Regions from separate parts of the Streptomyces sp. NPDC006384 genome, predicted to be linked through region 1. Evidence: riboswitches for the same ligand, from Rfam matches in the RefSeq annotation. Region 1 holds a riboswitch; the other holds the start of a gene.
What was found. A riboswitch is a leader RNA that binds a small molecule or an ion and turns the genes downstream of it on or off. The one in region 1 is predicted to bind thiamine pyrophosphate.
Positions count from the first base shown of each region.

Region 2: another riboswitch for thiamine pyrophosphate. It lies ahead of thiC (phosphomethylpyrimidine synthase ThiC); the one in region 1 lies ahead of ACFYOJ_RS23200 (thiamine ABC transporter substrate-binding protein).

Region 1 covers NZ_JBIAHR010000017.1:67,131-71,666, forward strand. Annotated here, with positions in the region: gene rlmN (23S rRNA (adenine(2503)-C(2))-methyltransferase RlmN) at 108-1,214, shown strand; TPP riboswitch at 1,250-1,355, shown strand; gene ACFYOJ_RS23200 (thiamine ABC transporter substrate-binding protein) at 1,434-2,519, shown strand; gene ACFYOJ_RS23205 (iron ABC transporter permease) at 2,597-4,195, shown strand; gene ACFYOJ_RS23210 (ABC transporter ATP-binding protein) at 4,198-4,536, shown strand, end outside.
Region 2 covers NZ_JBIAHR010000020.1:55,069-59,604, reverse strand. Annotated here, with positions in the region: gene ACFYOJ_RS25295 (YibE/F family protein) at 3-1,550, opposite strand; TPP riboswitch at 1,622-1,811, shown strand; gene thiC (phosphomethylpyrimidine synthase ThiC) at 1,804-3,624, shown strand; gene ACFYOJ_RS25285 (hypothetical protein) at 3,697-4,536, opposite strand, start outside.

The DNA.
Region 1 (4,536 bases):
CGGCATGCTTCCGCGCTGCCGCCGGAGGCCACCGACCGTCGCCGGCGGCGGCCATGACGGGCGACGGACGCAGGTCACCCGAGTGGATCTGCGACACTGGTCGAGTCATGCCTAAGCCCGGAGAACTCACATTCGTCGCCCCGCGCGGAGCCAAGAAGCCGCCGCGGCACCTCGCCGACCTCACGCCCGCCGAGCGCAAGGAGGCCGTCGCCGCGATCGGCGAGAAGCCGTTCCGCGCGAAGCAGCTCTCGCAGCACTACTTCGCGCGGTACGCCCACGACCCCGAGCAGTGGACGGACATCCCGGCCTCCTCGCGCGAGGGTCTCCGGGACGCGCTGCTGCCCGACCTGATGTCGGTCGTGCGGCATCTGTCGACCGACCAGGGCACCACCCGCAAGACGCTGTGGAAGCTGTTCGACGGGACGCTCGTCGAGTCCGTGCTCATGCGCTACCCGGACCGGGTGACCATGTGCATCAGCTCCCAGGCGGGCTGCGGCATGAACTGCCCCTTCTGCGCCACCGGGCAGGCCGGCCTGGACCGGAACCTGTCGACCGCCGAGATCGTGCACCAGATCGTCGACGGCATGCGGGCGCTCCGGGACGGCGAGGTCCCCGGCGGCCCCGCGCGGCTGAGCAACATCGTGTTCATGGGCATGGGCGAGCCCCTCGCCAACTACAACCGGGTCGTCGGAGCCATCCGCCGCCTCACCGACCCCGAGCCCGACGGGCTGGGGCTGTCCCAGCGCGGCATCACCGTCTCGACGGTCGGTCTGGTCCCCGCGATCCACCGGTTCGCCGACGAGGGCTTCAAGTGCCGCCTCGCCATCTCGCTGCACGCCCCCGACGACGAGCTGCGCGACACCCTCGTCCCCGTGAACACGCGGTGGAAGGTGCGCGAGGTGCTGGACGCGGGCTTCGAGTACGCCGCGAAGTCGGGGCGCCGGCTGTCCATCGAGTACGCGTTGATCCGCGACATCAACGACCAGGCGTGGCGCGGCGACCGGCTCGGACGGCTGCTCAAGGGCAAGCCGGTGCACGTCAACCTGATCCCGCTCAACCCGACGCCGGGCTCCAAGTGGACCGCCTCGCGGCCCGAGGACGAGAAGGCGTTCGTGGAGGCCATCGCGGCGCACGGTGTACCGGTGACCATCCGGGACACCCGTGGACAGGAGATCGACGGGGCGTGTGGTCAGCTCGCCGCGAGCGAGCGGTAACCTGACCGGCGTACAACTTCACATCCGACATCTTCATATTCCGACAGGGGAGCGCCACAGCGCTGAGAGTGCGGCACCGGCCGCAGACCCTCCGAACCTGGCCCAGGTCATTCTGGGTAGGGAGATCGGTCATCACTCGAGCTGTTGCGCCCTGCCCGGGATCCTCGTCAGAGGTCCCGGGCAGGGCCGCGTCTTCTCCTGGTCACCCAGGAGGAATCAGTGAGCATCACCAAGAAGGCCAGTGTCCTCGCCGTCGGGCTCGGGCTCGTCGGCGGGCTGACCGCCTGCGGGTCGTCGTCCGGCGGCGACGGCGACGGGTCCGGTTCGAAGACCGTGACCCTCGTCAGCCACGACTCGTGGGCCGCGTCCGAGAAGGTCATCGCGGACTTCGAGAAGAGCTCCGGCTACAAGGTCAGGGTCCTGGAGGACGGCGACGCCGGGCAGGCCGTCAACAAGGCCCTCCTGACCAAGGACAACCCGCAGGGCGACGTCTTCTTCGGCGTCGACAACACCCTGCTGTCCCGGGCCCTCGACAACGGGCTGTTCCAGCCGTACGAGCCCAAGGGCTCGGACACGCTCCTGCCCGAGTACCGGGCCGACCAGGGCAAGCACCGGGTCACGCCCGTCGACACCGGGGACATCTGCGTCAACTACGACAAGGCGTACTTCAGCGAGCACAAGCTGACCCCGCCCGACTCCTTCGACGACCTGACCAAGCCGGAGTACAAGAACCTCCTGGTCACCGAGGACGCCGGCAGTTCCTCGCCCGGGCTCGGTTTCCTGCTCGGCACCGCCGCCGAGTACGGGGACGAGGGCTGGCAGGACTACTGGAAGAAGCTGAAGGCCAACGGCGTCAAGGTCGTCGACAGCTGGGAGCAGGCGTACAACGAGGAGTTCTCCGGCTCGGCCGGCGGCAGGAAGGCGAAGGGCGACCGCCCGCTCGTCGTCTCCTACGCCTCCTCGCCGCCCGCCGAGGTCATCTACGCCGACCCGAAGCCGGACACCGCGCCCACGGGCGTCGCCGCCGGCACCTGCTTCCGCCAGGTCGAGTACGCGGGCCTGCTGAGCAACGCGAAGAACCCCGAGGGCGGCAAGGCGCTGCTGGACTTCCTGATCAGCAAGGAGTTCCAGGAGGACATGCCGCTGAACATGTTCGTGTACCCGGTGCGAAAGGAAGCCCAGGTCCCGCCGGAGTTCGCGAAGTACGGGCCGCAGGCCGAGGACCCGCGGACCATGGCCCCGGAGAAGATCGCCGACAACCGTGACCGGTGGGTCAAGTCGTGGACCTCGCTCCTCCTGAAGTGACCCAGGTGACCAAGTCCGCCGGGTCCGCCCGCGCCGCCGGCACCCGGCGGCGCGGGAACGCGGCGCGGCTCGCCCTGATGGCCGGCCCCGTCGCGTTCTTCGCGGTCTTCTTCGCCTACCCGGTCGCCGCGATCGTCGCGCGCGGACTGAAGGCCGACGGGACCTGGCAGCTCGGACGGGTCTGGGACGTCCTGGCCCAGCCCGACGTCCGGCACGTGCTGTGGTTCACCACCTGGCAGGCCCTCGCCTCCACCGCGCTCACCCTGCTGGTCGCCCTGCCCGGCGCCTACGTCTTCGCCCGCCTCGACTTCCCCGGCAAGCAACTGCTGCGGGCCGTGGTGACCGTGCCGTTCGTGCTGCCGACGGTCGTGGTGGGCACGGCGTTCCTGGCGCTCGTCGGACGCGGCGGGCTGCTCGACGAGCTGTGGGGCGTACGCCTGGACACCACGGTGTGGGCCATCCTGCTCGCGCACGTCTTCTTCAACTACGCCGTCGTCGTGCGCACCGTCGGCGGGCTGTGGGCACAGCTCGACCCGCGCCAGGAGGAGGCGGCGCGGATGCTCGGCGCCTCCCCCCTGCGGGCCTGGCGGCGGGTCACCCTGCCGGCGCTCGCGCCCGCCGTGGCCGCCGCCGCGCTGATGGTGTTCCTGTTCACCTTCACCTCCTTCGGCGTCGTCCAGATCCTCGGCGGGCCCGCCTTCTCCACCCTGGAGGTGGAGATCTACCGGCAGACCTCGCAGATCTTCGACCTGTCCACGGCCGCCGTGCTGACGCTGATCCAGTTCGCCGCGGTCTGCGCCGTCCTCGCCGTGCACGCCTGGACGGTACGGCGGCGCGAGAGCGCCCTGCGGCTGGTGGACGCCTCCCGCACCGCGCGCCGGCCGCGCGGGGCCGGACAGTGGACGCTGCTGGCGGGCGTCCTCGTCACCGTCGCCGTCCTCGTCGTGCTGCCGCTCGCCGTGCTGGTGCAGCGGTCGTTCGGCGGCGGCCTCGGCTACTACCGGGCGCTGACCCGGGAGGACGGCGGCACCTTCCTCGTCCCGCCGGTGCACGCGGTCGGCAACTCCCTGCAGTACGCCCTCGTCGCCACCGTCATCGCCGTGGCCGTCGGCGGTCTGGCGGCGGCCGCGCTGGCCCGGCGCGACGCGGGCCGCCTGGTGCGCGGCTTCGACGCGCTGCTGATGCTGCCGCTCGGCGTGTCCGCCGTGACGGTCGGCTTCGGGTTCCTGATCGCGCTGGACGAGCCCCCGCTGGACCTCAGGTCCTCCTGGATCCTGGTGCCGCTCGCCCAGGCGCTGGTCGGCGTCCCCTTCGTCGTACGGACCATGCTGCCGGTGCTGCGGGCGGTGGACGTACGGCTGCGGGAGGCGGCGGCGGTGCTCGGGGCGTCGCCGTGGCGGGTGTGGCGGGAGGTCGATCTGCCGATGGTGCGGCGGGCGCTGCTGGTCGCCGCCGGGTTCGCCTTCGCGGTGTCGCTCGGGGAGTTCGGGGCGACCGTGTTCATCGCCCGGCCCGACAACCCGACGCTGCCGGTCGCCGTGGCGCGGCTGCTGGGGCGGCCCGGTGACATGAACTACGGGCAGGCGATGGCCCTGTCGACGATTCTGATGGTGGTGTGCGCCGTGGCCCTGGTGGTGCTGGAGCGGCTGCGGACCGACCGGAGCGGGGAGTTCTGAGGATGCTGCTGAGTCTGCGGGACGCGACCGTCCGCTTCGGCGGTCGGGCCGTGCTCGACGCCGTCGACCTGGACGTCGCCGAGCACGAGGTCGTGTGCGTGCTGGGGCCCAGCGGCAGCGGGAAGTCGACGCTGCTGCGCGCGGTCGCCGGCCTCCAGCCGCTGGACGCCGGGCGGGTGGAGCTCGACGGACGCGACCAGTCCGGGGTGCCCGCGCACCGGCGCGAGGTCGGGCTGATGTTCCAGGACCATCAGCTGTTCCCGCAGCGGGACGTGGCCGGGAACATCGCCTTCGGACCGCGGATGCGCGGGGCGTCGCGGGCCCGGCAGCAGGAGGACGTA
Region 2 (4,536 bases), on a different contig from region 1:
GGTCAGCGCTTGCGACGACGGCCCCGTCCTCCGCGCGCGGGAGCCGGCCCGCTCCCCGGCGCCGCCGCGGAGTTCCGCGCCACCGGCCGGTCGGCCGAGACCACCAGCGCCGCGAGAGCCGTGGTGACCGGCACGGAGGCCACCAGACCGATCGAGCCCACCAGCGTGCGCACGATCTCCTCCGCGACCAGCTCGCTGTTCGCCACCGTTCCCACGCCGCTCTGCGCGATCGAGAAGAGCAGCAGCAGCGGCAGCGCGGCGCCCGCATAGGCGAGGACGAGCGTGTTGACGACCGAGGCGATGTGGTCGCGCCCGATGCGGATGCCGGCCCGGTACAGGCCGCGCCAGCCCATCGTCGGGTTGGCCTCGTGCAACTCCCACACCGCGGAGGTCTGGGTCACCGTCACGTCGTCGAGGACGCCGAGCGAACCGATGATGACCCCGGCGAGCAACAGACCGCTCATGTCGATCGACGGGTACAGGCCGTGGATCAGACCGGTGTTGTCGTCGGTGTTGCCGGTGAGCGCCGCCCAGCCGATGAACAGTGAGCCGAGGACACCGATCAGCAGCAGCGAGACCAGGGTGCCGAGCACCGCCACCGACGTCCGCGCCGACAGACCATGGCACAGATACAGAGCGATCAGCATGATCGCGCTCGAGCCGATCACCGCTACGAGCAGGGGGTTGGAGCCCTGCAGGACGGCGGGCAGGATGAAGAAGTTGAGCAGGAGGAAGCTGATGGCCAGTGAGACCAGGGCCATGAGACCCCGCAGCCGTCCGACGGCCACGACGGCGAGCGCGAAGATGCCGGCGAGCAGACCCAGGGGCAGCCGGCGGTTGATGTCGGCCACCGAGTACTGCAGGTCCTCGGGAGCGGAGGGCTCGTAGGCGACCACGACCTTCTGGCCCTCGTGCAACTGCCGTGTCTGGTCCGGCTGCACGATCTCCTCGAACGTGCGGCCCTTGTCCTTGCCGGTGTCGACGCGGATCGTCGCCCGCTTGCAGTCACCGTTCGCCTGCTGCACGGCGGAGGAGCCCTCGGCGGTGGAGGTGTCGCCGGTCGGAGGAACGCCCGAGGCGTTGACGGACTTGCAGCTCAGCCTCACCACCTCGGTGACCGTCGCCTGCTGCGTCTGCCGGTCGAAACCGACCCCGGTCCGTTCGTGCGGGGGTGCGCCGCCCGGCCAGAGCACGGCGAGCCCGACGACCACCGCCGCGGCGAACGGGATGAGGACGGCCGCGATCACCTTCCGCAGATGCTGGGACACGGGTGTCGCGGGCCCGTGGCCGTGGCCGTGCGAATGCGCGTGCCCGCCACCGCCGCCGTGTCCGCCACCGCCACCGTGCCCTCTGTGCCCACCGTTTCCGCCGGGGCCGAGCCCGGGGCCGTGTCCGTCGGCAGGGCTGTACGCGTGATCCGTTTCCTGTCTTTCCTCCGCTCCGTGTGCGCCGCCGGGGCCCTGGGCGCGCACCCGGCCGTCGCCTGTCGCGGCGCCCGGGCCACGAGGGGGTTCGTGCGGTGGGTAGGGAGGATGCTGGGTCGTGGTCACCGCCCGATCATCGCAAGAACGTGAGGGGCCCTCTGTTCACCGCGCCCGAATTGACGCTAGCGTGGAGGCACCTTTGTACACGCGGGAGCTCGGAGCACCGGGCTGAGAGGGCGCTGACCTCCGTCCCAGCGATGTTTCACGGGAAACATCACCACAGCAGGGTGATCTTTCCCACGAAGCGTCGGCGGACGGAAACCGCTGCGTCGACCGCCGAACCTGTTACCGGGTAATGCCGGCGTAGGGAGTAGGTCTCATGACCATCGAGGACGCACGCATGTCTGCCTCCACGCAGGACGCCGCCGAGGCGGAAACCGCGGAAACCGCGGAGGCCGGGAAGTCCATCGGCTGGCACAAGGCGTACGTCGAGGGATCGCGCCCCGGCCTGCGGGTGCCGGTCCGTCAGGTGCATCTCACCAACGGGAAGTCGGTCACCCTCTACGACACGTCGGGCCCGTACACGGACCCGCTCGTCGAGACCGACGTCCGCAGGGGACTGCCGCCGCTGCGGGAGAACTGGATCATCGCCCGCGGCGACACGGAGGAGTACGCGGGCCGGCCCGTCCGCCCCGAGGACGACGGCATCAAGCACACCTCTCCGCGCGGCGGACTGCGCAATCTGGACGCGGTCTTCCCCGGGCGCCCGCGCCAGCCGCGCCGGAGCCGGAGCGGCGCGGCGGTGACACAGCTCGCGTACGCGCGCCGGGGCGAGATCACGCCCGAGATGGAGTACGTGGCCATCCGGGAGAACGTCGCGCCGGAGGTGGTCCGCGAGGAGATCGCCGCGGGGCGGGCCGTCCTGCCCGCCAACGTCAACCATCCGGAGACCGAGCCGATGATCATCGGCAAGCGGTTCCTGGTGAAGGTCAACGCCAACATCGGCAACTCGGCCGTGACGTCCTCCATCGAGGAGGAGGTCGAGAAGATGACCTGGGCGACCCGCTGGGGCGCCGACACGGTCATGGACCTGTCCACCGGCCGCAACATCCACACCACCCGCGAGTGGGTGCTGCGCAACTCCCCCGTCCCCATCGGCACCGTGCCGCTCTACCAGGCCCTGGAGAAGGTCGACGGCAAGGCCGAGGAACTGACCTGGGAGATCTACAAGGACACGGTCATCGAGCAGGCCGAGCAGGGCGTGGACTACATGACGGTCCACGCCGGCGTGCGCCTGGCCCATGTGCCGCTGACCGCGAACCGCAAGACCGGCATCGTCTCGCGCGGCGGATCGATCATGGCGGCGTGGTGCCTGGCGCACCACAAGGAGTCGTTCCTCTACGAGAACTTCGAGGAGCTCTGCGAGATCCTCGCCGCCTACGACGTCACGTACTCCCTCGGAGACGGTCTGCGGCCGGGGTCGATCGCGGACGCCAACGACGAGGCGCAGTTCGCCGAGTTGCGCACGCTCGGAGAACTGAACCGGATCGCCAGGCGTTTCGATGTGCAGACCATGATCGAGGGCCCGGGCCATGTCCCGATGCACAAGATCAAGGAGAACATCGACCTTCAGCAGGAGATCTGCGACGAAGCCCCGTTCTATACGCTCGGCCCGCTGACGACGGACGTCGCCCCGGCGTACGACCACATCACCTCCGGCATCGGAGCCGCGATGATCGCTTGGTGGGGTACGGCGATGCTCTGCTACGTCACGCCCAAGGAGCACCTGGGCCTGCCCAACCGCGACGACGTGAAGACCGGCGTCATCACCTACAAGATCGCCGCGCACGCCGCCGATCTCGCCAAGGGACATCCGGGGGCGCAGGAGTGGGACGACGCCTTGTCGGACGCCCGTTTCGAGTTCCGGTGGGAGGACCAGTTCAACCTGGCCCTCGACCCGGACACGGCCCGGGAGTTCCATGACGAGACGCTGCCGGCCGAGCCCGCCAAGACGGCCCACTTCTGCTCGATGTGCGGGCCGAAGTTCTGCTCGATGAAGATCAGCCAGGACATCAACGAGCGGTTCGGCGGCGCGGCGGCCGAGGGAGCGACACCCGAGGAGATCGCCGAGGGGATGCTCCAGAAGTCGCGGGAGTTCGCCGAGAGCGGCAACCGGGTGTATCTCCCGCTGGCCGACTGACCCTCGGCCCGGATGCCCGCCGCCGGCCGGGCGGGCATCCTCCGGGTCGTGGACGCCCGCCCGGTCCGCCGGCTATTCGGGCCGGTGCTCCGGGCCGCCGAAATCCGGGCTGCTGTAGTCCGGACGCGAGTAGCTCGGGCGCGCACCGGGCCGGCCGTCGTCGGGGCTCGTGAATCCCGGGCGGCCGTAGCCGAGGTGCGGCATCCGGCCGGCCGGGGCCGAGGGACCGGCCCGGCGCAGGCCGGCCGCCGCGTCCGGGTCGGCCAGCGCCTCCCGCAGAAAGGGCAGGACTCCGCGCTCGAGCAGGGCGTGGTGCCAGGCCTCCCTGGCCCGGACCACCTCGTCGTCGAGTTCGTCGTGACGGCCGGACTCGGCGGAGGGACGGTTGCGCAGCGCGGTGAGCAGCAACCCCACCGTGGCGACGAGGACGGCGACCGCGGCCAGACCGCCGAACAGCCAGCCCGTGGTGAGCATGGTCTGCGCGAAGCTCTGGCCGGGGTCGAGCATCCTCAGGACGTAGCCGACGAGGAGGAAGATCGCCGCGGCGGTGCCGGCCAGAACGGGGGTCAGGACGGCGGCGACGGCGACGGCACCCGCGCCCTCGGCGGCCTCCCCCATGGTGGCGGCGAGGCCCACCGCGCCCGTGCCCGAGTCGGCGGGGCCGGAATCACGGGCGGACGACGGGGCGGACGGTGCCGGGTGGCGCAGTTCCTCGCGGACCTTCACGTAGTGCTGGTACTCCGTCGTGGCCGCCGCCGTGATCAGCGCGGTGGCGTTGAGCGCCATGGTGCGCAGCTGTTCGGTGTTGAGCCGCTGCCCGACAGCGGCCAGCTCCGGGCGGTGCGGCGCGGAGCGCAGCGCCTCGTCGAGGATCCGTTCGTAGTCCTGGCGGTCCTCGTTCGACAGGTGCTG